Regions from separate parts of the Arthrobacter sp. Y3221087 genome, predicted to be linked through region 3. Evidence: riboswitches for the same ligand, from Rfam matches in the RefSeq annotation. Region 3 holds a riboswitch; each other region holds the start of a gene.
The links. A riboswitch is a leader RNA that binds a small molecule or an ion and turns the genes downstream of it on or off. The one in region 3 is predicted to bind thiamine pyrophosphate.
Positions count from the first base shown of each region.

Region 1 (7,768 bases), 440 kb from region 3:
CGGCGGCGGGTGCGGGTACGGGTGCGGCGGGCACGCGTGGGCTGCTCGCCGTCGTTCTGTCCAGCTTCGCCGGCGGGCGCGGAGGCTGCCGCCGGGCCTGACGTACGACGCCGGCGCTCACCGGAGCGGCCGGCGGGCTCGCCGCCACGGCCATCTTCGCGGCTGCCGGAATCCTGGCGTCCGCGCCCGGCACGGTCACGGCCGTCCCCGCGGCCGCCGCCGCGGCTGTTCTTCTTCCCGGTTTCGCCCAGGTCCTCCAGGACCTCGGCGTCCACACCGGCAAGGGTGCGCTTGTCGCGCGGGAGCCGGCCCTTGGTGCCTTCGGGAATGTCCAGATCGGTGTAAAGGTGGGGCGAGGACGAGTACGTCTCCACCGGCTCGGGCACGCTCAGCCCCAGGGCCTTGTTGATCAGTCCCCAGCGCGGCATGTCGTCCCAGTCCACGAAGGTGACCGCGGTACCTTTGTTGCCGGCGCGGCCGGTGCGGCCCACCCGGTGCAGGTAGATCTTTTCGTCTTCGACGCACTGGTAATTGATGACGTGGGTGACGTCTTCGACGTCGATGCCGCGGGCCGCGACGTCGGTGGCCACCAGGACATCCACCTTGTTGTTGCGGAAGGCGCGCAGTGCCTGTTCGCGGGCGCCCTGGCCCAGGTCGCCGTGGATGGCGGCGGCGGCGAAGCCGCGGTCCACCAGTTCCTCTGCCACCTTGGCGGCGGTGCGCTTGGTCTTGGTGAAGATGATGGTGCGTCCGCGGCCTCTGGCCTGCAGAATGCGGGCCACCACTTCGGTCTTGTCCATGCTGTGAGCGCGGTAGATCAGCTGGCGGATATCGCGCTTGGTCAGCCCCTCGTCGTCGGGATCGGCGGCGCGGATGTGGGTGGGCTGTGTCATGTATCGCCGGGCCATGGCGATGACCGGGCCGGGCATGGTGGCGGAGAACAGCAGCGTCTGCCGGACGGCCGGGGTGGCGGCGATGAGGGTCTCGACATCGGGCAGGAACCCGAGGTCCAGCATCTCGTCGGCCTCGTCCAGGACCACGATCTTGACGTTCTTCAAGCTCAGGTGCTTCTGCTTGTACAGGTCGATCAGGCGCCCGGGGGTGCCCACCACAACCTCCACGCCCTGCTTCAGCGCTTCCACCTGCGGCTCGTAGGCACGGCCGCCGTAGATAGTGGCGATGCGGGCGTTGCGCTTGCGGGATGCGGTCTGCAGGTCGTTGGCCACCTGGACTGCCAGTTCGCGGGTGGGGACAATCACCAGTGCCTGCGGTGCACCCGGGACCGCCAGCTTGGCGTAGCCGGGGTCGTCCTGGCCGATGACGCGCTGCAGGGCGGGGATGCCGAAACCGAGGGTCTTGCCGGTGCCGGTCTTGGCTTGGCCAATGATGTCGTGCCCGGACAGTGCCACCGGCAGGGTCATGGCCTGGATGGGGAAGGGGTGGGTGATCCCGGCGTCGGCCAGCGATTCGACGATGTCCTCACGGACGTTGTAGTCGGAGAAGGACTTCTCCGCGATTTCGTGCGGCTTCTCGTCCGAGATGATGGTCTCTTCCGGCTCAATCACCTCGGTGCCGGTCTCGTCCGTCAGAAGCTGGTGGGTATGCAATTCACTCACAGGGAGTTTCCTTATTCATTTGGGCATTGGCGCTGCCTGCTCGACGGGCCGGCCGCAAGGCCGGTCCGGAGCACGCTCGGGCGCACAAGCATTTCCAGTGGAAGCCGATCGCGGGCTATCTAATGCTGGCACTGGTGACCAGCGGGCAAATCTCAAGATCGCGTAGGGGCGGGCTTGTTGGTTTCAAATCAAGGAAATCAACGACCGGGCATCCATTTCTACTTCTCCAGTCTAGCCGTACAGGGCCGCAATCCCGGCTTTTGCACCCTTCGGGGCGGGAAGCCGGCCCGCAACGGGCGTCAGCCGACCAGTTCGAAGTGGACCTCGCGGGTGGCAATATCGGAGGAAAGCAGGCGGACGCGGACCTTGGTGCCGGACTCCAGGTCGCCGGCGCAGCGGGCTGTTACAGCAGGTTCGGCGATCTGGATGATGCCGGAACCGCCGTTGCCGTTACCGTTCTTCCCGTTTCCGTTCTTCCCATTCCCATTGCGGGGGCTGCCGCCGTTGCCGTTGTCCTTTTGGGGCTTCGAGCCGGAGATGACGATGGCATCAAACTCCTGGCCGACATGGTTGACCAGCAGCGCGGCCTCCACGGTATCCAGCGCCATCCGCTCCATCCGGGACGCCAGCTGGTCCGAGCCGGCCATGATCTCGGGAAGCGACGGCAGGGCCTGCCGCGCCCAGCCAGGAACGTTGCCGCCGTTACTGAGAGCCTCGCAGATCACCAGCACAAAGCGGTCCACCAGCCGGCGCAGGGGAGCGGTGGTGTGCGCGTAGGCCGCACCGATGGCGGCCTGCACAGCAGCCTCCGGTACGATGCCGTCAAAAGCGGTGTATGAGGCTCCGCGGAACAGCATCCCCGCCGAGTGCATGATTGCCAGCTGCCGCGGTTCGGTGGGGTCCAGGCTGCGCAGGTACTCGCCGTAGCCGACCTCGCCGTCCCACGGTTTCCCCAGCACCTCCGTCTGGAGTTTGAAGTGGTTCAGGGAGCGTTCGTCCGGCGCGGGCATGGTCCGCAGGATGCCCACCTTGCCGTCCAGCATGAGCTGCGCGGCAGCCATGCCCGTCATGAGCGAAATCTGGGCGTTCCAGTCCTCCACGGGCAGCTGCGGCGCGGCGGCGATGCGGTAACCGCCGTCGGGGAGCTGGACGATCTCCTGCTCCGGCATGTTCAGGCTGGCGCCGTCACGGGCGCGTTCCAGCTCCACGCGCTTGAGGCCAACCTCTTTCAGCAGCTGCAGGACCGGGGATGCGGTGCCGGCGTCCAGTTGGGCCTGCGCGCCCTTGTAGCTCAGCTTGGCGCGGCTGCGCATCCGTGCCCGTCTGACTGTGGCAGAGGTGACTTCGGCATTGCCGTCCAGGCGGAAGTCCCAGACGAAGGCCGGACACTCCTGGCCAGGCAGCAGGCTCCCCGCCCCTTCGCTGATGACCTCCGGATGCAGCGGAATTCGGCCGTCGGGGGCGTAGAAGGTCTGCCCGCGGCGCCGCGTTTCCTGGTCCAGCGGTCCGCCCGGCTTCACGAAGGCCGGAACGTCGGCGATGGCGTACAGCACGTGGTAGCCGCCGCCGTCGGCCTCTATGAAGAGCGCCTGGTCCAGGTCCGTGGACGAGGCCGGATCGATGGTGATGAATTCGACCCCGGTCAGGTCGTGGGACGGAAGCTCCAGCGCGGCCACGGCCGCTTCGGCGTCCCGGACCGCGTGCTCCGGGTATGGCCCGGGCAGCTCCAGCTCGGTCCGCAGCGCGCCCAGGGCCTCTTCCAGCGCGTTGTTGTGCTCATGGACGTTGGGAGCCAGCCGATGGTGTGACACGAAAATCAGCCTAGCCCGAAGACCGCCGAATATGCAGGCCATTGGCGGGATAGAAGGCAGGGCCGTGTTGCCCGCCGGCAGGTCAGGACGCGGCAGCGTCCAAAACGGCCAGGAGTGAGGCCGCCGCCGCGGCGGGATCCGCCGCTTCGGTGATGGCCCGCACCACCACAATCCTCCGGGCCCCCGCTTCCACCACCTCGCTGATATTGGAGTGGTCGATGCCGCCGATGGCGAACCACGGCACCTCGTTGCCGGTTTTGGCCGCGGCTGCTGCAGCGTATTTCACCAGCTCCGGTCCCACGGCGGCCCGGCCCGGTTTGGTGGGGGTGGCCCAGACCGGCCCGACGCAGAAATAGTCCAACCCGGCAGGCCCTGCGGCGGCAACGAGTGCGGCATCCACCTGTTCCGGGGTGTGGCTGGAGAGTCCAATGGCGGCGTTGCCGTTCAGCAGGGTGCGTGCCGCGGGCAGGGGGAGGTCCTTTTGCCCGATGTGGAACACCGGCGCGCCGGACAACACCGCGACGTCGGCGCGGTCATTCACTGCCCACAGCCGGCCATGGCGCTGCGCAGCCTCCCTGAGGACGGCCAGCAGTTCCAGCTCCTCGGCAGCCTCGATGGTCTTGTCGCGGAGCTGGATAATGTCCACTCCGCCGGCGAAGGCGGCATCCACGAAATCCCTGAAGTCACCGCGGTCAGCGCGGGCGTCAGTACACAGATAGAGGCGGGCAGACTTGAGCCCTGCGGTTCCCTCGGCGGTGGTGAAGGCATCGGTTGCGGAGGCGCCGGCAGCGGCAGCGGAGTGGGACACATTCATGGCTGCAAGCCTAGTTCCTCTACACTTGCCTCGTACTGCGGGAGCCTGCGGCAGCTGTCATAAAGCGCCGGGCTGAGAGGGCGTCAGAGCCGACCGCTTGACCTGATCCGGGTAATTCCGGCGTAGGGAAGGAGACACATGGGCACCCCCAACACAGCACCCCCGCAGCCCCCCAACGGCACCATCAGGGCCGACGTCGCAGTCATCGGCGGCGGAGTGGTGGGCCACGCAATCGCCTGGGAAGCACAGCGCTCAGGCCGCAGCGTCGCGCTGATCGACGACGCCCCCGGCTCCGGCGCCAGCTGGGCGGCAGCCGGGATGCTCGCACCGGTGAGCGAGCTGCACTACCAGGAAGAGGATCTCCTGGACCTGATGCTGGCCTCTTCCGCCCGGTGGCCCGGCTTCATCGCGGACCTGTCCTGTGCATCCGGGGAGAAAACCGGGTACCTGACGACGCCCACCCTCGCCGTAGGTGCCGACGCCGCCGACCGCCGGGCTTTGATGGACCTGCGCGCGGTCCAGCAGGCCAATGGCCTGGCTGTTGAGCCGTTGACCGTCCGCGAGGCGCGGCGGCGGGAACCTTTGCTCAGCCCCGCCATCGCGTGTGCCCTCGACACCCCCGCGGACCACCAGGTGGATCCCCGGCTCCTGGTGTCCTGCCTTCGCAACGCCCTCGCCGGGGAAGCCGCCGGCCGCGGCCCCGCAGTTGCGGGCGCAGTGGAAGGCTACGCGGTGCCGGACAGGGCCTTGGGCCTGCTGTGGGCGGATGACACTGTTGCGGGAGCCCGGCTCGCCGGCGGCGGCACAGTGCTGGCCGGAGAAACCGTGGTGGCCAATGGACTGGATGCCGCTGCGCTGATGGACTTGCCCGCGGGCCTGCTCCTGCCGCTGCGGCCGGTCTACGGGGACATCCTCCGCCTCGCCGTACCGCAGCACCTCCGGCCGCTGGTGACGGCCACCGTCCGCGGCCTGGTCCGCGGCGTGCCGGTGTACATCGTCCCCCGGGAGGACGGAACGGTGGTGATCGGAGCCACCCAGCGTGAGGATGCCCTCGCCGGGGCCGGTGCCGTACCCCCGCAAGCCCTCCGGTCCGCTGCCGGAACGGTGTCCGCAGGCGGCGTCTATCAGCTACTCCGGGACGCGCAGGTCCTGGTCCCGGCCGTGGCCGAGCTGGAATTGCTTGAATGTACGGCGCGGGCCCGGCCGGCGACCCCGGACAACGCCCCGCTGCTGGGCAGGGTGCCCGCCGCTCCGGGCTCCAACCCGGGCGGGCACATCGCCGGCCTGATCATGGCCACCGGATTCTTCCGGCACGGCGTCCTCCTGTCACCCGCAGCCGGCGCCATCTGCCGGGACCTGATGGACGGCACCGCGGACCCCCGCTGGGAAACGTTCAACCCTGGCCGCTTCTCCGGCCGCCAAACCTCCGCTGCAAGCGTCAACATCAAGGAGACAGCATGAACATCACCCTGAACGGAAACCACCATACGGTGGCTGAGGGGGCCTCCATCACCACCCTCATCAGCGAGGTCACCGGCCGTACCGTGGGGGCTGACGGCCAGGCCAAGGACGGGAACAGGCTGGGTGTCGCCGTGGCGCACAACGCGCAGGTGGTTCCCCGGAGCCAATGGTTCGCCACGGCGCTCGCCGACGGTGACGACGTCGAGCTTGTCACGGCAGTGCAGGGAGGCTGACACCATGACCGAATCCGATACCCTGACCACCACGGTTGTGCCCAACCTGGACGATGCCCTGGTTATTGACGGGGTGCCCCTGGCGTCCCGGCTCATCATGGGGACCGGGGGCGCCCCGAGCCTCGACGGGCTTGGCGCAGCACTCCTGGCCTCCGGCACGTCCCTGACCACCGTGGCAATGCGGCGCTACTCCACCGCGGAGACGGGCTCGCTGTTCCAGCTCCTGGTGGACCACGGCATCCGGGTACTGCCGAACACCGCCGGCTGCTTCACCGCCCGGGACGCCGTCCTCACTGCCGAACTCGCCCGCGAGGCGCTGGAAACGGATTGGGTGAAGCTCGAGGTCATTGCCGACGAGCACACCCTCCTTCCCGACGCCGTCGAGCTGGTGGAGGCCACCGAACAGCTGGTGGACCGCGGCTTCAAGGTGTTTGCGTACACCAATGATGACCCGGTCCTGGCGCTGCGGCTGGAGAACCTCGGCGCCACCGCCGTGATGCCGCTGGGAGCGCCCATCGGCACGGGACTGGGAATCCTGAACCCGCACAACATCGAGCTGATCGTCTCCCGCGCCTCCGTCCCGGTGGTCTTGGACGCCGGGATCGGTACGGCCTCCGACGCCGCCCTGGCCATGGAGCTCGGTTGCGACGCCGTGCTGCTGGCTACGGCGGTCACGCGGGCGCAGAATCCGGCCCTGATGGGGGAGGCATTCAAACACGCCGTCATCGCCGGTAGGCTGGCGAAAGCGGCGGGCCGCATTCCCCGCCGCGAACACGCGCTGGCATCGTCGGCAATGGAAGGCCGGGCCGAGTTCCTCTAGGCCGGGACCGTGCCGGCTGATGCCCCTCAAGCAAGGAGCAGCAGTGGCCGGCAAAGATGCCCTTCCCCAGGAACAGATCCACCAGGCCCTCGCAGGGCTGCCCGACTGGCGATACCACGATGGCGGGCTGGTGACCGCCTTCAAGACGCCGACGGCGGCTGCCGCACTCGAGCTGATTGCCGCCGTCGGACGCATTGCTGAGGAACAGAACCACCACCCGGACCTGGACTGGCGCTACAACCGCGTCTTCATCCGCTACACCTCGCATGACGCAGGAGGGCAGGTGACCGGACGGGACCTCACCGCTGCGGCAGGAGCCAGCGAGGCGGCGGCCGCCGTGGGGGCGAAGGCGGAACCGTCGCGCTACCCCGGAAGCTAGTCGCCAAGCCGCTTAAGCGAGCGTGGCCGCCGCCCCGGAGGGCGGCGGCCACGCGTGTTTGCAGGATAGTTCCCGGTCCTAGCGGCGAAGGATGGCAGTGAGCCGCTGCGTGTCCTGACGGGCGCGGCTGCGGCCCAGGTAGAGGACCGCGGCCACGGCGGCGGCAACTCCAAGGACGACGGGCAGGACCCACGGGAGCCACGTCAGGCCCGGCCGGTAGCCAAAGCCTGCCATCATCAGGATGATCCAGGTCAAGACCCCGGCAACGACGGCAACGCCTGCGGGCAGGCCGGCGCCATACTTGGCGTGCCGCCTGTCATTCGCCCAGACGATGAAGCCTGCGGCAACCGCTGCCAGCACAACGATGGTCAGGGAAAGCATGGATCTCCTAGGGACGTCCGCGGTGCCGGCTAGAACTGGCCGAACCCTACGCGGCGGACCTCTTCGGCGCCGATTTCCACATAGCCGAGGGCATTGCCGGGAACAATGATCAGGCGTCCCTTGTCGTCGGTCAGCCGCAGTTCGCTGCCGGCATTGATGGCTTCGCCCACAACCTTGGCCACCGTCTCGGCGTCCTGGGTCGATTCGAGCACAATCTCGCGGCCAACGTTCTGAACGCCGATCTTAATTTCCA
Region 1 is NZ_JBNHFE010000001.1:1,165,175-1,172,942, forward strand. It holds gene AC5RUO_RS05580 (DEAD/DEAH box helicase) at 1-1,616, opposite strand, end outside; gene AC5RUO_RS05585 (RNB domain-containing ribonuclease) at 1,916-3,427, opposite strand; gene thiE (thiamine phosphate synthase) at 3,510-4,241, opposite strand; TPP riboswitch at 4,269-4,387, shown strand; gene thiO (glycine oxidase ThiO) at 4,380-5,702, shown strand; gene thiS (sulfur carrier protein ThiS) at 5,699-5,935, shown strand; gene AC5RUO_RS05605 (thiazole synthase) at 5,940-6,755, shown strand; gene AC5RUO_RS05610 (4a-hydroxytetrahydrobiopterin dehydratase) at 6,799-7,134, shown strand; gene AC5RUO_RS05615 (hypothetical protein) at 7,213-7,515, opposite strand; gene AC5RUO_RS05620 (DUF3107 domain-containing protein) at 7,545-7,768, opposite strand, start outside.
Region 1: it holds a riboswitch for thiamine pyrophosphate, as region 3 does, so the genes downstream of both, thiO (glycine oxidase ThiO) here and thiD (bifunctional hydroxymethylpyrimidine kinase/phosphomethylpyrimidine kinase) in region 3, are expected to answer to the same signal.

Region 2 (7,768 bases), on a different contig from region 3:
CGTGGATCATGGTCTGGCCTGTCGCATTGGCTGCTATCACGGCGAAGAACGGCAGATTGTCGATGTTGAGGCCGGGGAACGGCATGGGGTGGATTTTGTCTTCGGGTGCATGCAGCTCCGACGGCTTGGTGGTGACGTCCACCAGGCGGGTCCGGCCGTTGCGCGCCATGTACTCGCCTGAAATTTCCAGTTGCTGCCCCATCTGGCCCAGCGTGGCAAGCTCAATCTCCATGAACTCGATGGGCACGCGGCGGACTGTGACCTCGGAATTTGTGACGATGCCGGCGGTGATGAGGCTCATGGCCTCAATGGGGTCCTCCGAGGGGAAGTACTCGATGTCCGCATTGATAACGGGCTTGCCCGTGATGCTGAGGGTAGTGGTTCCCACGCCGTCGATGGTCACGCCAAGCATCTGCAGGTAGAAGCAGAGGTCCTGGACCATGTAGTTGGGGCTGGCGTTGCGGATGACCGTGGTTCCCTCGCGGTGCGCGGCGGCCATGATGGCATTTTCGGTGACGGTATCGCCGCGCTCGGTGAGGACGAAGGAACGGTCCTGGGCATCCGCCGGCGGCGCCTGGATGGCGTAGAAGCCCGCCGTGGCCTCCACCGAAAGCCCGAACTGGCGCAGGGCCTGCATGTGCGGCTCAACCGTGCGGGTCCCCAGATCGCAACCCCCGGCATACGGAAGCCGGTATTCCTCCGTCTCATCCAGCAGCGGACCCAGCAGCATGATGACGCTGCGGGTCCGGCGCGCGGCATCCACGTCCATGGCCTCAAGGTCCAGGACGGCCGGCCGGCGGAGCCGCAGGTCGGTATCGTTCAGCCACGTGCACTCCACACCGATGCTGGTTAGGACCTCCACGATCCGGTTGACTTCCTCAATCCGGGCCAGGCGGCGGAGCACGGTGGTGCCGCGGTTGATCAGGCTGGCGCAGAGCAGGGCGACGCCGGCGTTCTTGCTGCTGTTGACGTCGACGGCGCCGGAGAGGGTCCGCCCGCCCTCCACGCGCAGGTGCGTCATCTGCGGCTTGCCCACGTTGACGATGCTCCGGTCGAAGATGCTTTCCAGGCGCTGGATCATCTTCAGGCTCAGGTTTTGCTTTCCCTGCTCCATCCGGGCCACTGCGCTCTGGCTGGTTCCCAGCTCGGCAGCCAGCTGGCCCTGGGTCCAGCCCTTCTCGGTCCGGGCATCCCTCAGCATGGCGGCAACGTGCTCAGTGGTTTCCTGCGTCATGCCAGAAATATATCATAAATGAGTTATTCGGCGTCATCACAGCCGCGTAACGCCCCTCCCAGGCCAAACCCTACCCGCTTTATGCGATAGAAACCTTGATGGAAACAACCTCCATTCTTGAGCATCAGCTGCTTGTTCCGTCGGCACCCCGGCGGGAGACTGGAAGTAACGTTCCTTCCCCGGCATCAAGGAAAGGCGCAATGCTCCGGCACCATGCCCGCCCGTTCCCGTTCAGGCTTGCCTGGCTGCTGGCGGCAGCCGTCCTGCTGGCCGTAGCGGGTCCTGCTTCCGCGGCGCCCTCCCCGGGCGAGGGCGGCCAGTCCCTGCTCGGCAACGACGTGTCATGGCCGCAGTGCAACAAGGATCTGCCTAAGGGGCAGGCTTTCGGGATCGTCGGCGTCAACAACGGGTTGGCGAACACCACCAACCCCTGCCTGGACGAACAACTTGAGTGGGCAGCCGCTTCCCCCGGCCTGCCTGGCCAGCCAGCGGTGTCGCTGTATGTCAATACCGCGAACCCGGGAAGCTCCGGCTCCTGGTGGCCGGACAGCGACGAATACCCCATCGGGCGGCAGGTCCACAACCCCTACGGCCCCTGCAGGGAGGGCGACTACGGCAAGGCCTGCGCCTACATGTACGGCTGGGCGAAGGCCTACGACGACGCCTACATCCGGGGAATCACTAATCCCGCCGACTATGTCTGGTGGCTCGACGTGGAGACCGAAAACAGCTGGTCCGGCGACAAGGACGCCAACCGCGCCGTCCTGGAGGGCATGACGGACTTCTTCCACAGCATCAACGTCAAGGGAGTGGGCATCTACTCCACGTCCCTGCAGTGGGGCCGGATCGTTGGCAACGTCAGCAACACCAGCAACCTGTACCGATTGCCGAGCTGGCTGGCCGGCGCCCGCAGCGCGTACCGGGCGGCCGGCGCGTGCCTAAACGCACCGCTGACGGGTGGGGGTACCGTGGTCCTGACCCAGTTCGTGGCGCGGGGCTTCGACTACAACCATGCCTGCACGCCGGAACCCTAGCTTCCCAGCCACACCATGTTCCAGGTGCCGGCAGACACGGCCGCCACCACTGCGAGTCCTGCCATGAGCAGGCCGCCCGCCAGCACCCACGCATCCAGCGCACTGTAGGTTGAGGCGCGGGCCCAGGTTCGGGTCCCGCCGCCAAATCCACGCGCTTCCATGGTGACTGCCAGCCTCGACGCCCGCCGGATGGCCTGAACCAGGAGGCCGAAGCTTTGCCCCAGGGTGGCTTTCGCCCGCTGCAGTACGTTGCCGCGCGACCCCACGCCGCGCGCGCGGCGTGCCATGCCAATGGTTTGCCACTCCTCCGCCAGCAGGCCCACCAGGCGCATGGCGGCCAGGGTGCCCAGCACGAACCGGTGCGGCAGGCGGGCCTTCTGGGCCAGCGCGTCCGCGAGATCGGTGGGATCGGTGCAGCTCATCAGCAGCACCGCCGGCAGCGCAATCGCGAGCCCGCGGAGCATGAACCCGAGCCCCGTCTCCAGGGACCCTTCGCTCATGGTCCAGATGCCGACGTCGATCAGCGTCCTTCCGCTGTCCGGCGCGAGGATTGAGGTGCTCCAGCCGCCCACGGCGGCGGCGAGGATCAGCGGCCACCCGCGCTGCCAGAGCAGCGCGAGCGTGAGCCCGGCAAGCGGGAACAGCAGGACCTCGAATGCCAGCGCCACCGAAGCGGACACCCAGTCGATGGAAAGCGCCAGGACCACGGTGATCAGGAGGACGGCGGCCAGCTTGCTGAGCGGATTGGCGCGGGTCAGCAGGGCGTTGTTGCCGCGCAGGTGCAGTTCCTGCCTCACAGGGCTACCTTTTCCGCCGCGGCCAACTTCAGCTCGGTTCCGCCCAGGGCGGCGGTGAACTCGGCGTCGTGGGTCACGGACACCACGGCGGTGCCGGAGTCCAGGAGCTCGGAGAGGAAGGACGCCAGCTCAGCCCAGGTGTTGGCGTCCTGGCCGAATGTGGGCTCATCCAGGACCAGGACCTGCGGGCTGGCCGCCAGGACGGTTGCCACCGAGAGCCGCCGCTTCTCCCCGCCCGAGAGGGTGTAGGGATTGGCATCCACCAGGGGCGTGAGCCTCAGCCGCTCCAGCAGCTCGTCAACGCGGTCCTCGCCGTGGCCCAGATGGTGCGGGCCAAACAGCAGCTCATCATGCACCCTGCCGGTGACAAACTGGTGTTCCGGCTCCTGGAACACCGTGCCTATCCGCTCGATCAGTTGCTCGGCCCTCCACCTGAAGGGGTCGATTCCCGCGCCCCGGCTGAGGCGGGTTGTTGCCGAGATCTTGCCCGCAACCGGCTCCAGCAGCCCCGCGAGGGTCAGTGCAAAGGTGGACTTACCGGCACCGTTGGGCCCGGTGATGGCAAGCGCCTGCCCGGCCCGTACCTGCGCGGTGATGTCCTCCTGCACCGGAAGCGGCTGGATTTTCCGGAATCCGCTGCGGCGCGGGCGTTCCCGGGAGACAGCCACTTTCTCCGCGGCCAGCATCAGGTCTCCCGCGCCCGGACAGGTGGCGTCTGTGCGGGGACGGGTGGCCGGCACGTAGCCGGGCACCCACACCCCTGCGGCGGCCAGCATGGTGCGGGCCTCGTCCAGGACCCGGTCCGGCGGACCTTCCAGGAGGACGCCAGAATCGGCGGCTGAGCCTGGTTGCAGGACCACGATCCGGTCCACCAGGTCCTTCCACACCGACACCCGGTGCTCCACCACCACCAGCGTGGCACCGGTCTTGTCCAGGCAGCGAGCCACGGCGTCCCGGACCTCCAGCACCCCGGCCGGATCGAGGTTGGCGGTGGGTTCGTCCAGCAGGATCAGCCCGGGCCGCATCGCCAGGATGCCTGCCAGCGCAAGCCGCTGTTTCTGCCCGCCGGACAGCGCCGACGTCGGATGGTCCAGCGGCAGGTGGGACAGCCCGACGTCGGCGAGCGCCTCGTGCACTCGGGTCCAGATGGCGTCGCGGGGGACGGCGAGGTTCTCCGCGCCGAACGCGACGTCGTCCCCGACCCTGGAGAGGACCACCTGGGTTTCGGGGTCCTGCTGCATCAGTCCGGCCCGTCCGCGCTGCCCCCGGGGGGACCCGCCGTCGACGAGCAGTGAACCTGACTCGTCGGAGTCGCCGGCCTCGCCGTCGTCGTTCACATCGCCCAGGACCCCGGCGAGGGCGTGCAGCAGCGTGGACTTGCCGGCGCCCGAGGGTCCGAGCAGCAGGACGCGCTCCCCCGGTGAGATGTCCAGGTCAAGGGCGTGGACGGCGGGCTTGGCACGCCCTGCATGCCGCCAGCCCCAGCCACGCGCCGTGACTGCGGCCGGCCGCACCGCCCCGGCCGTGCCGTGGTGGGTAGGTGCCTGCATCAGGAGAAGACAGGCTCCGTTGCTGCCTTGCGGGAAGCGAAGGAGCTCAGGACCCCGGTCCTGGCCAGGCCGCGGGTGGCGATCCAGGACAGGGCACCGGCGATGATCGCGCCGGAGATGGCGGTGAAGATGATGTAGGCCAGCTTGTCACCGCCGGAGTACGCGATGTTCCAGCCCCACGGCGCGAAGGAATCGTTCAGGCCGCAGAACAGGCCCGCGGCAGCACCGGCCAGCAGCGACACCGGCAGGTTGAACTTCTTGTAGACGAAAATCGCGAAGATGATTTCGGCGCCCAGGCCCTGGACGAAGCCGGAGAACAGCACGGACGCGCCGTACTGTGAGCCCATCAGGAGCTCACCGGTGGCTGCCACGGTCTCGCAGAACAGCGCAGCGCCGGGCTTGCGGATGATCAGCATGCCCAGCACTGCCGGGATCATCCAGCCGCCGGCGATCAGGCCGGTGAGGGGCGGGTAGACGGCGTTCATCGGGCCGGATACCGCGGCCGCGCCCTGGGACCAGGCCCAGAAAATCACGCCGCCGGCGATAGCGATCAGGGCCGCCACCACGATGTCCACGACGCGCCAGGACTTGCTGGTGGTCTTCTTGATTGCTGCAGTGCTCATGAAAAAAATCCTCCTGGGAAACAGGAGGGGAAAGCACGGCAGACGGCACTTCGCCGCTGCCGGACTTCGAGAACTCGACTCCCTTGCGCCGGTACTAACCGGATCAGGTTCGAGGGTCTGCGGCTGTCCGCACTCTCAGCGCCCACCTGCGGTTCCCGGCCATGCGGGCCCGACGGCGGCGCTCCCCTGTCGTTATGTGTTGCTTGCTTGAATAATGCATTGGATTGCCCTGTTGGGCGTGGTCCAGTTTACACCGGGACAGGGGTAGATTGTGGGCCATGACTGCCAATCCGCCGCATGTGACTGAGTTCGATCCAGACTCCGATTCCGCCCAGCCGGAGGGATCCCTGCAGGTCCTCATCGGCCGCGTCGAGGGTGAAATCCATGAACTCCAGTTTCCGGGCTTCTCCATGGATGATGCGCTCAACCTTGGCCTCCTCCTGGTGGAGCTGGGCAAGGAGCGCGGCCTGCCCATCGCTATCGACATCACCAAGGGCGAACAGGTCCTCTTCCATGTGGCATTGCCGGGCGCCACGCCGGACAACGAACACTGGATCCGCGCGAAGCAACGGACAGCCGCACGGTACGAAGTGCCTTCCCTGCTGGTGGGGCTGCGCGGGCGGCTGCGCGGAGGCAGGATCGAGGACGAGGGCTGGTTCGACCAGACCCGCTACGCGGCACATGGCGGGTCTTTCCCTGTCTATGTGACGGGCGTGGGAGCGGTGGCCACCGTCACCGTGTCCGGGCTGCCGCAGGTGCAGGACCACGACCTGGTGGTGGAGGCCATGCGTGAGGTGTTGCGGTCGACCGGGGCTGACGGGGCACCATGACCGGCACTCCCGCTGACAATCCCGTCCGGGCGGCGGTGGACAAGGCCGAAGACGAGATGATCTTCATCGGCCCGGACCATCCCTACTATCCCCTGCTGGCCGAGCTGGTGTCCGCCGTCGGCAAGGCCTGGCAGCAGGGGTATGAGCAGGGCCGCAGCGGCGGGCACCACCCGAACCCCTACACTTGGACCGGGCTGGCCTGACGGGTTTCCAGCTGCCGGCGGGGAAACAAAGCCTGCTTAGCTTTTATTAGTAATCATGCTTACTATGTTGTTTCCACCGCGTACGAGGAGTCCAGGACATGGCAGTCAGCACCCGCCCACCGGGCGTCCGAACCGCGCTGCAGTGGTCCACGCTGGCTGTTGCCGGCATCTTCCTGTTCGCCGGCATCCTTGGATTCGTTCCGGGTATCACCAGCAACTACGGCTCCCTCGACTTTGCCGGCCCCGGTTCAGAGGCCCTTTTGCTGGGTACGTTCCAAGTGTCCGTCCTCCACAATCTTGTCCACCTCCTCTTCGGCGCCGCCGGAGTGTTCATGGCACGCACCCACCGGCAGGCCCGGAACTTCCTTATATACGGCGGCGTCATCTACTTGGTCCTCTGGCTGTACGGACTGCTCATCGGGGACGACACCCCCGCGAACTTCATCCCGGAAAACTATGCGGACAACTGGCTGCACCTCATTTTGGGGCTGGCCATGATCACGCTTGCGGTCCTCCTCTCCCCGCGGACCACGCCGGCGGACAGCCGGAAATCCTGACCACACCCACCGGCCGCCAGCGCAGACGGCACGGTCACAACCCGAGACCTAGGAGCAACCCATGCGAATCCCGGAACCCCGAGGCCCCATCAGCAGCACGCTGTTCAACGTACTTGCAGGCGCGCCTGGAGGCTCCGTCGAATCATTGGCCGGGCTGCGGGAGCTCGCCTCGAACCGGCTGGCCGAAACCGTGGACATCATCGGCGACGACGATGCCCAGCTGGCCCTTTTCTGCCTGTACGAGCTGCACTACTCCGGGCTGGACGGCGTCACGGACCACTGGGAATGGGATGCCGGGCTGATCCAGGTCCGGCAGATCCTGGAAAAGCCGTTCGAAGCGGCCCTTCGGGCGGCGGCCGCCGAGGCTGCCGGAGAGCTGGAACTTCCGGGGGAGCTCACCAGCGACGCGGTGGCGGATGTGCTGTTCGGCTTGGCCGGCAGGGACACCGGCCCCAGCGTCTCCCGCTATGTGGCCAAGAAGGCCAGCCTGGACCAGCTCAAGGAGTTCCTGATCCACAAGTCCGTGTACCAGCTGAAGGAGGCGGATCCGCACACCTGGGCGATCCCCCGCCTCAGCGGCCGGGCGAAGGCTGCCTTGGTGGAAATCCAGGCCGACGAGTACGGCGGCGGCCGCCCGGACCGAATGCACAGTGCCCTTTTCGCCCGCACCATGCGGGGCCTGGGGATGGACGACTCCTACGGCGCGTACGTTGACGCCGTCCCGGCGGTTTCCCTGGCGGCCGTCAACCTGATGTCCCTGTGCGGGCTGAACCGGCGGCTCCGCGGCGCCATCACCGGACACCTGGCCATCTACGAGATGACGTCTTCGCAGCCCAACCGCTTCTATGGCAACGGCTTCCGCCGGCACGGCTTCGATGCCAGCGTCACCCACTACTTCGACGAACATGTGGAAGCCGATGCGGTCCACGAGCAGATCGCG
Region 2 is NZ_JBNHFE010000009.1:50,708-58,475, forward strand. It holds gene AC5RUO_RS18410 (UDP-N-acetylglucosamine 1-carboxyvinyltransferase) at 1-1,234, opposite strand, end outside; gene AC5RUO_RS18415 (glycoside hydrolase family 25 domain-containing protein) at 1,435-2,268, shown strand; gene AC5RUO_RS18420 (energy-coupling factor transporter transmembrane component T family protein) at 2,265-3,065, opposite strand; gene AC5RUO_RS18425 (ABC transporter ATP-binding protein) at 3,062-4,615, opposite strand; gene AC5RUO_RS18430 (ECF transporter S component) at 4,615-5,238, opposite strand; TPP riboswitch at 5,301-5,436, opposite strand; gene AC5RUO_RS18435 (heme-degrading domain-containing protein) at 5,517-6,068, shown strand; gene AC5RUO_RS18440 (hypothetical protein) at 6,065-6,271, shown strand; gene AC5RUO_RS18445 (DUF4383 domain-containing protein) at 6,370-6,828, shown strand; gene AC5RUO_RS18450 (iron-containing redox enzyme family protein) at 6,890-7,768, shown strand, end outside.
Region 2: it holds a riboswitch for thiamine pyrophosphate, as region 3 does, so the genes downstream of both, AC5RUO_RS18430 (ECF transporter S component) here and thiD (bifunctional hydroxymethylpyrimidine kinase/phosphomethylpyrimidine kinase) in region 3, are expected to answer to the same signal.

Region 3 (7,768 bases):
GCCCTGGGGTATCGGCCTCGGCTGGATCCTGCAGATCGTGCTGGTCCTGACCGGTATCTTCGAGCCCGCCATGTTCCTCGTGGGGGCCTTGTTCGCACTTGCCTGGTGGTACGGAATCAGGACCGGCATCCGGCTGGACCGCGAAGCCGCCCAGCGGGAGCGCGAGCAGGCCGAGTGGGAAGCAGCCCACCCGGACCAGGCCGCCGGGCCCGGCCAGCCGCAGACCCCCTGAACCGGACTGAACCGACCGGACCCTGCCAGCGGGTCCCCGTAGACTTGTCCCGAAACCCCACCAACGCATTGGAGCAGTTGTGACCACTGAGCGCACCCTCGTCCTGATCAAGCCCGACGGCGTCGCCCGTAACCTCACCGGTGCCATCCTGGCCCGCGTCGAAGCCAAGGGATACACCCTTGCTGAATTGAAGAAGGTGGATGCCACCCGCGAACTGCTCGAGCAGCACTACGAGGAGCACGTTGGCAAGCCGTTCTACGAGCCGCTGGTTGAATTCATGCTCAGCGGGCCCGTGGTGGCGGCCGTCTTCGAGGGCCACCGCGTCATCGAAGGCTTCCGCTCGCTGGCCGGCACTACCGATCCCACGACGGCGGCCCCGGGCACCATCCGCGGCGACTTCGGCCGGGACTGGGGCCTGAAGGTCCAGCAGAACCTGGTGCACGGCTCCGACTCCACCGATTCAGCCGAGCGCGAGATCAAGATCTGGTTCTAAAGGACCTGAACGAAGCAAAGGAAAGGCCGGTGTTCATTAGAACACCGGCCTTCCCTTTGCTGTCGTTGCGGCTAGAAACCTGACGTCCCGGCGAACACCTGGATGAACGCGAAGAAGATGCTGGCGGCCACGGCCACGTAGAGCAGGGCCACGATGATCCAGCCGGAATCAGCCACCAGGCGCGCAGCGCCGGTGCGGATGGGGATGATGCCGGCGCTGATGTTCCGGATGGTCACCCAGATGAAGAGGGGGATCATGGCGGCCCACACGATCATGCAGAAGGGACACAGGATGTGGATGTCGTAGAGGGCCTGCGACCACAGCCACACCACGAAGGCGAATCCGAGCGTGACGCCCGTCTGCAGGCCCACCCAGAACCAGCGGGCAAAGGTGGCGCCGGACAGCAGTGCCATGCCCACGGTGATGATGACGGCGAACGCCACGATCCCGATAAACATGTTGGGGAAGCCGAACAGGGAGCTCTGCCAGGTCTTCATCACATCCCCGCAGGAAATCCAGGGATTGACGTCGCATACTGTGGTGTGGTTCGGGTCCTGGAGCACGGCAAGCTTTTCCAGGACCAGCGTTCCCGAGGCCAGCCAGCCGACGGCGCCGGTGATCACCAGCAGCCAGCCGAAAGGCCGGTTGCGGGCCATGAAGGGCACGGCTGCGGAACTGCTGTCCGGGCCGGTGGTCCGGTCCGCGGCTTCGGTGCCGCTGGCGGGGGAGATGCTGGGCATTGGTATGGCGTCCTTTTCGTCCGGTGCTCCTTGCCCGATTGTAACGCCGCGGGCTGGAAGCCATTCCCAGGAAATAGGGCAGCAGCCTCCGCCTCCGCCGTGATTTAGTCCGGATGTGAGAGAATGAACCTGGCTGGAAGCCGATCCACATTCGGACTCCGGTCCGGTGGACTGTTCTCAAGACCGCCAATGATGAGCAGGGCAGGCTTCGAAGGCTGACGGCACTCCCGCGACTCCATTGGACGGCACCTGGTTGTGGCATGTAGAACAACGGGTTTCAGGACATCCCCCGGCTCCCACGGGCTGCCGCACCCCAATGCCGGTGCGAACCTGGGAGTATCCACTTGACTTCTGTCAACGCCTGCGGGTTTTGACAATATGTGCCCCAGTGGGTGCCGGATGTGGCGGTACGTCAGGGGCAGGAGTGTAGCTGCATATGGAAAACGAGCAAGACCTGGCCGTTAACGGCGATGCGGCGGCCACGGAGGCCCCCGTCGCACCCAAGCGGACCCGCCGCAAGGCGGCGCCGAAAACCGACGACGCCGGTACCGCCGGCGAAGGCACCGTTCCGGCCGACGCCGCCACCGCGGAGAACGTTGAGGCTGCGGCCGAGGAAACCAAGGCGCCGGCCCGCCGCACCCGCGCCCGTAAAAAGGTTGACGCGGCGGAGCCCCTCCCGGCCTTCGCCGGGGATGCCGCAGAGACTGCAGCCGCAGAGACTGCAGCTGCTGGGACTGACACGGTGGAGGGCGCGCCTGCTGCTTCGGAAGCGGAAGCAGCAGAGAAACCCGTCCGCCGCCGTCGGGTTGCCACCCGGAAGGCCGCTGCCCCGGCAGCCGAAGCTGCAGCAGCGCCCGCTGCGGAAGCTGCCCCGGCGGAAGCTGCTCCGGCGCAACGGGAGCCGGCAACTGCCGGCGAGGCGGTAGAAACCGGTGCCTCCGCCGCAGCGTCTGCCGAGGAGCAATCACCTGAGGCAGCGCCGGAAGAGGCACCCGCAGCCCAGGACGCCGGCCAGGCGCCGTCGGACGCGGCCGCTGCAGGCGATGCGCCGCAACACGCCGCTGCAGGGGAACCCGCCGAAACGGAGGAGCCTGCGAAGGAAGCTGCCAGCCCCTTTGCCTCTCTGTTCCTGGAACCGGCTTCCCCCACTTCCGTACTGTTCCAGGCCCCGGACCTGAGCACTGTGGTGCGCCCGGCTCCGGCCGTCCCGGAGGATGTGGAAGAGGACGACGCCGAGGACGGAGACGCCGACGATTCCGCCGGCCGCCGCAGGCGCCGCAGCCGAGGCCGCCGCAGCCGCAGCCGCCTCGAAGATCGTGACGCGGAGGCTGCCACTGACGGCGAAGCCGGCGACGACGCCGAAGCGGAGGGCGACGAAGCGTCCGCGCTCCTGGAAGAGGGCGTCACATCCCGCCGGCGGCGCCGGCGGCGCCGCGGTGACCAGGACCTCGAACTGACCGGCGGCGGGGATGACGATCCCCCCAACACCGTCACCCGTGTCCGCGCCCCGCGCGCGGTGACCGAGCAGGCCGCCAGTAACCGCGTGACCAGCGTCAAGGGTTCCACCCGGCTGGAAGCGAAGAAGCAGCGCCGGCGTGAGTCCCGCGATACCGGCCGCCGCCGCACGGTGATCACCGAGGCCGAGTTCCTGGCGCGCAGGGAATCCGTGGACCGCCAGATGATCGTCCGCCAGCGCGACGACAGAATCCAGATCGCGGTCCTCGAGGACGGTGTCCTCGCCGAGCACTTCGTCTCCAAGACCCAGCAGGACTCGCTGATCGGCAACGTCTACCTGGGCAAGGTCCAGAACGTGCTGCCCTCCATGGAGGCAGCATTCGTTGACATCGGGCGCGGTCGCAACGCCGTCCTGTATGCCGGCGAGGTCAACTGGGAGGCCGTCAACCTCGAAGGCAAGCAGCGCCGCATCGAAAACGCCCTTAAGTCAGGCGACACCGTCCTGGTCCAGGTCACCAAGGACCCGGTCGGCCACAAGGGCGCACGCCTGACCAGCCAGATCTCGCTGCCCGGCCGTTACCTTGTGTACGTTCCCGGCGGGTCCATGACTGGCATCTCACGCAAGCTGCCCGACGTCGAACGCAACCGGCTTAAGCGCATCCTCAAGGACCGCCTCCCGGAGCAGGCCGGCGTCATTGTGCGCACCGCGGCCGAAGGGGCGTCCGAGGAAGAGCTGACGCACGACATCAACCGGCTCCGCGCCCAGTGGGAAGGCATCGAAAGCCAGTCCACCTCTACCAAGGTCCTGGCTCCCGAACTGCTGTACGGCGAACCGGACCTCACCATCAAGGTTGTGCGCGACGTCTTCAACGAGGACTTCTCCAAGCTGATTGTGTCCGGTGAAGAGGCTTGGGACACCATCGAGGCCTACGTCACCTACGTTGCCCCGGACCTGGTGGGCCGCCTTGAGAAGTGGATCAAGGACCAGGACATCTTCGCCGCCTGGCGAATCGACGAGCAAATCCACAAGGCCCTGGAACGGAAGGTCTTCCTGCCGTCCGGCGGTTCCCTGGTGATCGACCGCACCGAAGCCATGACCGTGGTGGACGTCAATACGGGCAAGTTCACGGGCAGCGGCGGCAACCTTGAGGAAACCGTCACCAAGAACAACCTCGAAGCAGCCGAGGAAGTGGTGCGCCAGCTCCGCCTCCGGGACATCGGCGGCATCATCGTCATCGACTTCATCGACATGGTCCTGGAATCGAACCGGGACCTGGTCTTGCGCCGCCTGGTGGAATGCCTGGGCCGCGACCGCACCAAGCACCAGGTTGCCGAAGTCACGTCCCTGGGCCTGGTCCAGATGACCCGGAAGCGCATGGGCACCGGGCTCCTGGAGGTCTTTGGCGAGCAGTGCGAGGCCTGCGCCGGACGCGGCGTCGTCACCCACGACGACCCCGTGGAGCACCGCCGCGCCAACATCGTTGCTGCCGAGCACCACGTGCAGCGCACCGACAGCCGGCCTGACGCCCGTGCCGAAAGCCACCGGAACGAGGGCCAGCGGACCGACAGCAGCCAGCCCGGGGGACGCCCGGACCGCAAGCGGCGGCGCGGACGCGGCGGCCAGCAGCCCGATGTTGCGCCGGCGCCCGCTGTGCATGTCCACACCGTCCACCCGGACCCGGCCGACGCCGAGCGCCACGCCAAGGCTGAAGCCACCAGGCTGGCCCTTGCCAACATCGCGGCGGCTGCGCATGCGGCGCACCTGCATGACGACGAGGTCGCGGCGGCGAGGCAGGCCCAGTCGGCCCAGCCCGCGGCGCCTGCCGTGGAAGAGAAGCACGACGCCGGTACCCCGCCACGGCCTGCGGCTGTCCTGACCTTCGGCGGCGAGAAGGTTGCCCTGCCCTTCGTGGAGCACGCGGAAGAGCAGCCGCCCCGCCCTGCCCTCACCCTGGACAGGCTCGCGGAAGCCTTCGCCCACCTGGGCGAAACGGCGCCTGCCGCCGAAACCCCCGCGGAAGAACCGGAAGCCAGGCAACCCGAGGCCAGCCCTGGCGAGGCGGAGCAGCCGGTTCCTGCAGAAGCGGAGAAGGACTGGTCTGACCACACGGTGGACCAGTCCCGCCAGCGCCGGCCGCGGCGCAACCGCAGCGCCAGCCGCGCCCAGGGTGCAGCCAACGAAACCAGCGTGCAGCAGCACGAGAACGTTCCGGCACCCAGCGCCGGACACAGCCATGCTGCCAAGGCCCCGGAAACCGGATCGGCCTCACAGGAACGCAAGGAAGGCGCGCCCAAGCCCGCCGAGGCGCCCATCATCCTGGGCGTCGGGGTTCCTGCCTCTGAGCTCTAAGCCCAGGCAGGGCCACTGTGTGACCCGGGAAGTCCCCGCCTTATGGGCCGTTCCCCTCCGTATTCCGGGGGGAACGGCCCATAAGGCGGGGACTTCCTGCGTGCGGTGGCTGTCACTTTTCCCGGCTCCCAGGTCAGCGGCTAGGCTGGGTAACCGACACGGGGTGCCGCGCGAAGGGCCGGCTGAGATCCAGACCCGTTGAACCTGTCCGGCTAGTACCGGCGAAGGGATGTCCTTTGTCTTCGACCCTCTTTATGCCCGCGGAAACTTCCCAGCCCGGCGCCGTCCCGGATGCAACCGTCCAGGCCGCGCCCGGCCAGCCAGCGCTGCGCCGGGACGTGCCGCGCGTCCTGTCCATTGCCGGTTCGGACCCGTCCGGCGGCGCCGGCATCCAGGCGGACCTGAAAAGCATTGCGGCGCACGGCGGCTACGGCATGGCTGCCATCGCCGCCCTCACCGCGCAGAACACCCGCGGCGTGGCTGCCGTCCACCTGCCGCCCGCGTCATTCCTCGCCTGCCAGCTGGATGCCATCAGTGACGACATCAGCATCGATGCCGTCAAAATCGGCATGCTGGGCGACGCCGGAGTAATCGCCACAGTCCGGACCTGGCTGGAGAAGGTGCGTCCCGCCGTCGTGGTCCTCGACCCGGTAATGGTGGCCACCAGCGGTGACCGGTTGCTTCAGGAATCCGCCGAGGCGGCGCTCCGCGATCTGCTGCCGCTGGCCCACCTCATCACCCCGAACCTGGCCGAACTTGCCATGCTCGTGGGCGAAGAACCCCGGGATTCCTGGGCCGGGGCCCTGGAGCAAGGGCGGAAGCTGGCCGATGCCACCGGAGCAACCGTGCTGGTGAAGGGCGGCCACCTGCCAGATGCGCAATGCCCGGACGCACTGGTGAACACCACCGGCCTGCTGCGGGCGGAGGTCATCGAGGTACCGGGGGAGCGGGTGGCCACCAGGAACAGCCACGGAACGGGGTGCTCGCTGTCCTCTGCAATGGCCACGGTGCAGGCGCGGCGGGGGGACTGGGAGGCGTCGCTGCGGGAAGTGAAGCCCTGGCTGGCGGGGGCGCTCGCGGACTCCGCCCGGCTTGAGGTAGGGGCCGGCAACGGGCCCGTGCACCACTTCCACCACCTGCGGGCCGTTCCGCAGCCGGGGTCATTCGAAGCCCTGCTCCGGACTGAAGCTGAAGCGGACCTGGACGCCATCTACAGCCTGGACTTCATCCGCGGCCTGGTCTCGGGCAGCCTGCCGGAAAAGGAGTTTGCCTATTACCTGGCCCAGGATGCCATCTACCTGAACGGCTACTCCCGCGTGCTGGCACGGGCAAGCGCCCTGGCCCCCACGGAGGCGGAGCAGCTGTTCTGGGCCGGATCCGCGCAGCAGTGCCTGGAGGTTGAGTCCGAGCTGCACCGGTCCTGGCTCAGCTCGCGTCCCGTCCAGGCCGAACTTGGCTCCGTAACAAAGTCCTACGTCGACCACCTCATGGCGGCCTCGGCGTCGGGCAGTTATGCGGTGCTTGCCGCGGCTGTCCTGCCGTGCTTCTGGCTGTATGCAGAGGTGGGCAGGACCCTCCACGCCCAGTTCCTCGCCGCGGGCGAACCGGCAGGCCACCCCTACGCGGAGTGGCTCCGGACGTACGCTGACGAGGACTTCGCCGAAGCGACCCGGAAGGCCATTGCCATTGTGGATGCGGCCGGGCGGAGCGGCTCGGACGCCGAGCGGGCAGCCATGGTCACGGCCTTCAAGCAGTCCTGCCGCCTGGAAGTGGACTTTTTCGACGCGCCGCGGCTGCACGCCTGAGCCTGTGGCGCCCGTCCCGCCGGTACCATGGTTGGTGCGCGGCCCCGCCGTCCGGCCGGCCTGTGGTTCCTATCACAGCCGGCGCGCAGGAGCCAGCCTCATTTGCGGCCGAAGACAAAATTAGCGTAGTCTAGTTCTTCGGTGCTTACGCCAACACTTGGGTTATGACCCCACGGCGTTGAGGCACAGCGAGAAGCCAGCCTGTTAGAGCCGGTTCCGCACGCAAATTTAGTTAGAAACGTCGAGAGAAGTGAGTTCCCAAGTGGTGTACGCGATTGTCCGCGCAGGCGGCCGCCAAGAGAAGGTTTCCGTCGGAGACTTCGTTACCCTGAACCGCGTCGCCGGTGGGGCTGGCAGCACCATTCAGCTGCCCGCACTGCTCCTGGTTGACGGTGACAAGGTCACCTCTGCCGCTGCTGACCTGGCCAAGGTAACTGTTACGGCTGAGATCCTGAACGACCTCCGTGGTCCGAAGATTGTGATCCAGAAGTTCAAGAACAAGACCGGTTACAAGAAGCGCCAGGGTCACCGCCAGGAACTGACCAAGGTCAAGATCACTGGTATCCAGTAACCTTCGTTACTGTTCAGGTTTTTAGCAGATCCCCAGAACTTAGAGGCAGGCATTTCAAATGGCACATAAAAAGGGCGCGAGCTCCACTCGCAACGGTCGTGATTCCAACGCTCAGTACCTCG
Region 3 is NZ_JBNHFE010000001.1:1,608,579-1,616,346, forward strand. It holds gene AC5RUO_RS07640 (DUF4233 domain-containing protein) at 1-232, shown strand, start outside; gene ndk (nucleoside-diphosphate kinase) at 312-725, shown strand; gene AC5RUO_RS07650 (vitamin K epoxide reductase family protein) at 797-1,465, opposite strand; gene AC5RUO_RS07655 (Rne/Rng family ribonuclease) at 1,902-5,270, shown strand; TPP riboswitch at 5,420-5,517, shown strand; gene thiD (bifunctional hydroxymethylpyrimidine kinase/phosphomethylpyrimidine kinase) at 5,525-7,075, shown strand; gene rplU (50S ribosomal protein L21) at 7,338-7,646, shown strand; gene rpmA (50S ribosomal protein L27) at 7,705-7,768, shown strand, end outside.

Region 4 (7,768 bases), 1.6 Mb from region 3:
CACCCTTGAGGGCCTTGAGGCCATCACTTCCGTTCTGGCCGAGGGTATCAGCGTCAATGTGACCCTGATCTTCTCGCTGGAGCGCTACCGTGCCGTCATCAACGCCTTCCAGGCCGGCCTGAAACAGGCCAAGGAGAACGGCCACGACCTCTCGAAGATCCATTCGGTGGCGTCCTTCTTCGTTTCGCGTGTGGATACCGAGATCGACAAGCGCCTCGACGCCATCGGCACCGACGAAGCCAGGGCGCTCAAGGGCAAGGCAGGCGTCGCCAACGCCCGCTTGGCTTACCAGGTCTACGAGGAGCTGTTTGCCACTGAACGCTGGGCAGTCCTGGCTCAAGCCGGCGCCCGCCGGCAGCGGCCGCTATGGGCCTCCACCGGTGTGAAGGACCCCGCTTACTCGGACACCCTCTACGTCACCGAACTCGCCGCCGTCGACGTGGTAAACACCATGCCCGAGAAAACGCTGGACGCCACTTTCGACCACGGCGTGATCACCGGCGACACGATCACCGGCACATACGAGGAAGCACAAGGTGTGCTCACCGCCATCGAGCGCCTCGGCGTCTCCTACAACGACGTCGTCACTCTCCTGGAATCCGAAGGTCTGGACAAGTTCGTGGCCAGCTGGAAGGAACTGCTGGCCGATGTTGAGGGCGCGCTCTCCAGCGCCCGGAAGGCATCCTGAACCATTGAGTGCGCCCTGCGCGGGACCCATAGGGGTCCCGCGCAGTGGCCGCAGATCAGAAAGGCGGACACCATGTCCAAGCCACCCCTAAATTGCTGTATCAATCCCAGCATCCTGTCGGCCGACTTCGTCAACCTCGAAGCAGAGCTTGCCCGCATCAGCAATGCCGATGCTGTCCACGTGGACGTTATGGACAACCACTTCGTCCCGAACCTGACCATCGGCCTGCCTGTCGTGGAAAGGATCCAGAAGGTCAGTCCTGTGCCGCTGGATGCCCATCTGATGATTTCCAATGCTGACACCTGGGCCCCCCAGTTCGCTGACGCCGGGATTGCCTCGGTCACCTTCCATGTTGAAGCATCGGTTGCACCGATCAAGCTTGCCCGTGAGCTTCGCGCCCGGGGCTCGAAGGCCGGCATGGCCCTGCGCCCTGCCACGCCGGTGGAACCGTACCTGGACATGCTTTCCGAACTGGACATGCTGCTGATCATGACCGTTGAACCGGGCTTTGGCGGCCAGGCCTTTTTGGACGTGATGCTGCCCAAGATCCGCCGGGCTCGCGCCGCCGTCGACGGTTCAGGGGTGAACGTAGCCATCCAGGTGGACGGCGGCATCACGGAAGAAACCATCACCCGTGCCGCCGAGGCCGGCGCCAACGTCTTTGTCGCGGGCTCGGCCGTGTACGGCAAACCTTCCCCTGCTGAGGCAATCGAGTCGCTGCGCGCGAACGGCCAGCTTGCCTTCGCATAGCAGCAGGCCGCCCCATCACCGTTACCAATCTTGAAGGACCCATAATGCGCGTTCACATCGCAACCGACCACGCCGGCATGGAGCTCAGCTCCCATCTGATCACCTCGCTCGCAGCCAGCGGCTACGAGATGGTGGACCACGGACCGGCCGCCTACGACGCCGAGGACGACTACCCCGCATTCTGCATCAACGCCGCCGCCGCCGTCGTGGCCGACCGGGCGGCAGGCATGGACGCGCTCGGAATCGTGCTGGGCGGCTCCGGCAACGGCGAGCAAATCGCCGCAAACAAGGTCAAGGGAGTCCGGGCAGCCCTCGCGTGGAACCTCGACACAGCCAGGCTCGCCCGCCAACACAACGATGCCAACGTGGTCGCCGTCGGAGGCAGGCAGCACAGCGTCGAAGAGGCCACGGAACTGGTCAAAGCATTCCTGGCAGAACCATTTACTAATGCCGAACGCCATGAGCGCCGCATCGGCAAAATCGCTACCTTCGAAACCACGGGCGAGATCGTCGAATAACCCCCACCAACAAAACCCCGGGCCAAGGTTGTCGTCAACCCTGCCGCCAGCCATCCCGGAAAGTTCTCCCGCTGCTTAGACCAGTCGGGGATCCCAACACCGACTCTCCCGTCCCGGGGGAGCAACCCAGAAAGGAAGATTCACATGAGCATAACTTTCGAGCCGACCGCCCTCTTCCAGGGGAAGCTGGACGAAGCACCGCTCGGTCCACCCCTGGCCGAAGTGCTGGGCGACGAGATTCCGACGCGGATCACTATCCCCTTTACCAGCGATGATTCCCGGATCCTCTCCGGAGTCTGGGAAGCTGACCCAGGCCTTTCACGATGGGAGTTTCTGGAGCGCGGCGAGTCGATCTACGTCCTTGAAGGCCGCATGGTGGTTACCGAGGATGGCGGAGAGCCGACTACCGTAGAGGCCGGAACCGCAGCTATCTTCCCCATCGGTTGGAAGGGCACCTGGGAAATCCAGGAGCGCATCAGAAAATTCTTCGTCATTTTCACGCCCTGACCCAGGGAAACTGTAAGGCCTGGACACGTGCCAGGCCTTACAGTTTGTAGCCATTCATACAACGACAGGGGAGCGCCGCCATCCGGCACTGGCCATGGCCGGGGACCGCAGGTGGGCGCTGAGAGTGCGGACAGCCGCAGACCCTCGAACCTGATCCGGCTAGTACCGGCGCAAGGGAGTCGAGTTCTCGAAGTCCGGTAACGGCAGTAGCCGCGTGCCGTGCTTTCCCCTCCTGTTTCCCAGGAGGATTTTTTCATGAGCACTGCAGCAATCAAGAAGACCACCAGCAAGTCCTGGCGCGTCGTGGACATCGTGGTGGCGGCCCTGATCGCCATCGCCGGCGGCGTGATTTTCTGGGCCTGGTCCCAGGGCGCGGCCGCGGTCTCCGGGCCCATGAACGCGGTTTACCCGCCCCTGACCGGCCTGATCGCCGGCGGCTGGATGATCCCGGCAGTGCTGGGCATGCTGATCATCCGCAAGCCCGGCGCGGCATTGTTCTGCGAGACCGTGGCAGCCACCGGTGAGCTCCTGATGGGCTCGCAGTACGGCGCCTCGGTGCTGTTCTCAGGCTTGGTCCAGGGCCTGGGCGCTGAAATCATCTTCGCGATCATCGTTTACAAGAAGTTCAACCTGCCGGTGTCGCTGCTGGCCGGTGCTGCCGCGGGCCTGTTCTGCGGCCTGAACGATTCCTTCGCGCCGTGGGGCTGGAACATTGCGTACTCCGGCGGTGACAAGCTTGCCTACATCATCTTCACCGCGATTTCCGGCGCGGTCATCGCCGGTGCCCTGTCATGGATCGCGACCCGTGGCCTGGCGAAGACCGGGGTCCTGAGCTCCTTTGCCTCGCGCAAGGCAGCCACGGAGTCCGTCCTCTCCTGAGGCCTGAAAGGTTAGCTGATGACCATCACCACCGAAATGTGCGTGGACAGCGATCCGTTGATCATTGACGGAGTCGAAATAACTTCGCGGCTCATTATGGGCATTGGCGGAGCCCCCAGCCTGGACGGACTCGGAAGCGCCCTCGTTGCTTCTGGGACCGAGCTGACCACCGTCGCCATGCGGCGCTATTCGCCGTCGGAGGCCGGTTCCTTATTCCAACTCCTGCTCGACCACAAGATCCGGGTGCTGCCCAACACCGCAGGCTGCTTCACGGCAAAAGATGCGGTGCTCACCGCCGAAATGGCGCGCGAAGCATTGGAAACCGACTGGGCAAGCTCGAGGTGATAGCTGACGAGCACACCCTGTTGCCCGATGCCGTGGAACTGGTCGATGCCACGGAGCAATTGGTCAACCGCGGCTTCAAGGTATTCGCGTACACCAACGATGATCCGGTCCTGGCCCTACGGCTCGAGCATCTGGGAGCCTCCACCGTTATGCCCCTTGGCTCACCCATCGGCACGGGCCTGGGCATCCCGAGCCCGCACAACATCGAGCTGATTGTGTCCCGCGCTTCCGTGCCCGTCGTGCTCGACGCTGGCATCGGAACCGCCTCGGACGCGGCCTTTGCAATGGAACTGGGGTGTGACGCTGTCCTGCTGGCTACAGCTGTCACCCGGGCACAGAATCCGGTGCGCATGGCCACCGCATTTAAACACGCAGTCCTCTCTGGAAGGCTGGCGAACCGCGGCGGCCGCATACCCCGCCGCGAGCATGCACTGGCGTCATCACCCTTGGAAGGACGAGCCGAGTTCCTGTAACGGGGTGCAGGCACCACCGACTGCAAGCCGTCCAAAACGGTAGGTAAAACCATCCTGATACAGCGTTTCCCACGACCACACATGACGGGATCATGGATGCCGGGAAGGAGCAGAGATGACGACACAAACGTCCGTCCGGCTGCTCCGCGCCGGTCTGGTGGGATCCCTGATTTTCATTCTCGGTGCGGGCGGACACCTCGCTGGTGGCGGTCACGCGCCCCGGCCCGAGGTCATGGCCGCGCTCTTCGTTGTGACCTTGGTTCCGATAGTGATGCTTTCCTCACACCGGTTCTCGGTACCTGGGCTTCTTTGTTCGCTGGGCGCCGGCCAAGGGTGGCTGCATTGGTCCCTTGACGCTCTCGGCCCCGGACAGCACCCCACCTCGGCTCTGCTGTTGCCCGCTTCCCGCATGCCGGACACCTGCCGGCTCCTGGCACAGACACTTCCGTGGGGATCGTCATGTCTTCCGCTGACGCAGCGAGCGGATGGCTGATGTTCACTGCCCACGCCGTTGCCACTCTGGTCACAGCGCTGCTCCTGGCTCGTGGCGAGGATGCGTTGCGCCTTGTAGCCACCTTGCTTGAGCCGCTCGTGCGACTCCCTGACTTCATCGCCTTGCCGCCGACGGTCCGCACCCGGTGGCGCACCGACGTCGTAACTTCCCCGGCAGCCGCCTCGCTGCGACTTCCTACCCGGCGAGGTCCGCCACCAGCCGTCCCCGCGGCCACCTGAGTACCCGCCTTCCGTCTGGAACACAGGAAACCAGGGACCGGCCGCCGCCGACAACAGGCGTGCGCCCCATGCCCCGCCTGGGTTTCTTGACCTCACCATCCCTTAGTTCCGCGAAAGGCATTCTGCCATGAAGACATCACCTCGCCGTACCCTTAGCACCGTCGCCGCCACAACATTGGCTGCCGGGCTGGTGGCCCTAAGCACAGGCACAGCTTCCGCCCACGTCCGCGTCGACCCTGACGGCACAGCCGAGGGCAGCTACACCCAACTAACCTTCCGGGTGCCAAACGAATCCGAAACGGCCAGAACCAGCAAACTCGAAATCTCCCTGCCCACGGAGACGCCATTCACCTCCGTCTCCGTGAAGCCCGTGGTCGGGTGGAAGGCAGAGGTGGTGAACAGCGAACTGCCGCAGCCCGTCACCGTCAACGGCGCAACCGTCACCAAGGCGCCGACCTCCGTCATCTGGACCGCGGATGAAGCTCACCAGATCGGTCCGCATGAGTACCAAACCTTTTCCATCTCGGTCGGCGTGCTGCCCAAAGCCGGTACTGAACTGATCCTGCCTGCGTCCCAGACCTACACCGACGGGAACACCGTGAAATGGGAACAGGAAACCAGCGAGAGCCAAGCCGAGCCAGAATACCCGGCCCCCGCCTTCACCACCACGGCAAAGACGGATGGCCACTCACAGGGCAGCACTGCAACTCCCAACGCCCACGTTCCGGCCGCGGCTGCGTCCAGCATCTCCGCTGCCACTGATGCGGGATCGGCAGTAGGATGGCTCGGCCTTGCAGCAGGCTGATCGGGCTGATCACCGGTGTAACTGCCCTCGCACGTACGCGCACCATTCGTCGAGGAGATTTAGATGAGCGATAAATTGCGTTGGGGCGTGCTCGGCACCGCCCGTATCGTCCGTAAGACAATCCCGGCGCTGCAGGAGGCGAAGAACGGGGAAGTCGTTGGCATCGCCTCCCGCACCGAGGGAAAGGCCAGGGAATACGCGGACAGGCACGGGATCCCGCAGGCGTTTAGCTCCTATGGCGCGCTTCTTGCTTCCCCGGACATCGACGCTGTGTATATTCCGTTGCCGAACGCACTCCACCTCGAGTGGATACTGAAGTCCTTGGACGCAGGCAAGCACGTACTCTGTGAAAAACCACTGGTGACCAGCGCCGCCGAATGCGATGAGGTTAGACAAAAGGCCGAGGAGACCGGGCTTAAAGTCCTGGAAGGCTTCATGTACCGCTTTCACCCGCGTTTCGAAAAGCTGCAGGAACTGCTCGCGGGCAATGCCGTAGGCAAACTGACCTTTATTCACGTCGGGCATTCGTTCGACGCCGGCAGCGGTGACAACATTCGCTGGTACAGCCAGCTCGGCGGCGGCGCACTTTTCGACACGGGATGCTACTGCGTCAACGTCAGCCGTATGGTTACCGCCCAGGAACCGAGCCGAGTCAACGCATTCGGCAACTACCGCGACGCCAACGACGAGGGTCGAATCGACACCAGTATTGCGGGCATACTGCGCTTCCCCGGCAGCGTAACAGCGCTGTTCGATACCGGAGTAAACCTCGAACGACGCAACTTCCTGGAACTGACCGGAACCGAGGGCCGCCTCTACCTCGATAATCCGTTTGGCCTTCTTGAGGAGGATTCGGTTCTGGAGGAGCACCACTTCGGAAAGGACACGATTTATCACAAGATCAAGGGAGAAAATCACTTCGTACGGATGAGCGAACACTTCTCTGACAGCGTCCTGAACGGTACTCCGCTCCGCTACGATCTCACGGACGCGGCCAACAATGCCCGGGTGCTTGAAGCCCTCGATCGGGCGGCACGCAACGAAGAGGCGTTCCGCTCCGACTGAAACAGCTGTGGCACTGTCATAGCGGTGGGTGACCAGCAAGGAGACCCTTTCGGTCGTTGACTCTCCGCGTTGCCGCGGTTAGCGGCAGAGTTGTCCTCAGACGCCGGCCCTGGTCAGCAGTGCATCAAGCGTCATGAAGAACAAGGCGCGGTGGTCGGCCGCCGTTGGGTCGGTCAGGTATTGAAGGGCCGCCCCGTCGTAGATCATCAGGAAAGACCTTACGAGCTCAGGGATGCCAATACGGCACTCGTCGCCATTGCTTTGGGCTGCCGATGAGAATATGCCTCCCAGCTCCACTTCGTAGGCAGGATAAATCTTCGCGGCCAGCGGGCTGACGGCGGCGCCGCGTGTTGCCCACAAAATGAGCTCGATCTCAGCAAGGAGACTGCCCGGCTCTTCTTCCAGTGCTCGCCAATAGCCTTTAGCCACTTGTTCCACCGCATTACGAAGGCCTAGGTGGGCCGGGACGTCCCCGGAAAAGCTGCTCAGGTTTTTTAGCCAAGCCTCGGCGGCCGCCTCCATGAGCTCTTCCTTACCGCTAAAGCAATAATTGGCAGTGGCCAAGGGAGCATTGGCCTCTTTAGCAATGGCGCGCATGGTTACAGACTGAACACCCTCGCGCCTCATAAGTTCCACGGTTGCTGAAATCAGCTGTTCTTTTCGATCTTTTGAGGACACCCGCATAATTCACTCTCCAGTCTCGCGTTCGGCGGCCCTCCTGGGGCACCTCTTAAGACTATGGCCTGGCGAGTGAAAGGTTCATTTCCTGTCTAGAACGCTTGACCCGAACTTGTGTTCGTTTCCCTTAGTGCCCATAATTTGCCCGGATTTCGAGAGCTTTTAGGAAACACTTCCACCACTCCACGCAGTAACCGAACTGGTTCCTCCCCACGAGAGGTGCCGTTGTCGATGCCACGAAGGTCATGAGGTAGAAGTAGTAGGGCTGACTCGTACACGTGGCAGGCCGCCGCCTGGTAAGCCCAGCCGACGGCCTGACGCCACGTGA
Region 4 is NZ_JBNHFE010000001.1:8,638-16,405, forward strand. It holds gene tal (transaldolase) at 1-688, shown strand, start outside; gene rpe (ribulose-phosphate 3-epimerase) at 761-1,438, shown strand; gene AC5RUO_RS00045 (ribose-5-phosphate isomerase) at 1,483-1,956, shown strand; gene AC5RUO_RS00050 (cupin domain-containing protein) at 2,101-2,463, shown strand; TPP riboswitch at 2,520-2,658, shown strand; gene AC5RUO_RS00055 (ECF transporter S component) at 2,719-3,342, shown strand; partial or broken gene AC5RUO_RS00060 (thiazole synthase) at 3,361-4,160, shown strand; gene AC5RUO_RS00065 (hypothetical protein) at 4,620-4,892, shown strand; gene AC5RUO_RS00070 (YcnI family copper-binding membrane protein) at 5,020-5,697, shown strand; gene AC5RUO_RS00075 (Gfo/Idh/MocA family protein) at 5,761-6,762, shown strand; gene AC5RUO_RS00080 (TetR/AcrR family transcriptional regulator) at 6,859-7,446, opposite strand.
Region 4: it holds a riboswitch for thiamine pyrophosphate, as region 3 does, so the genes downstream of both, AC5RUO_RS00055 (ECF transporter S component) here and thiD (bifunctional hydroxymethylpyrimidine kinase/phosphomethylpyrimidine kinase) in region 3, are expected to answer to the same signal.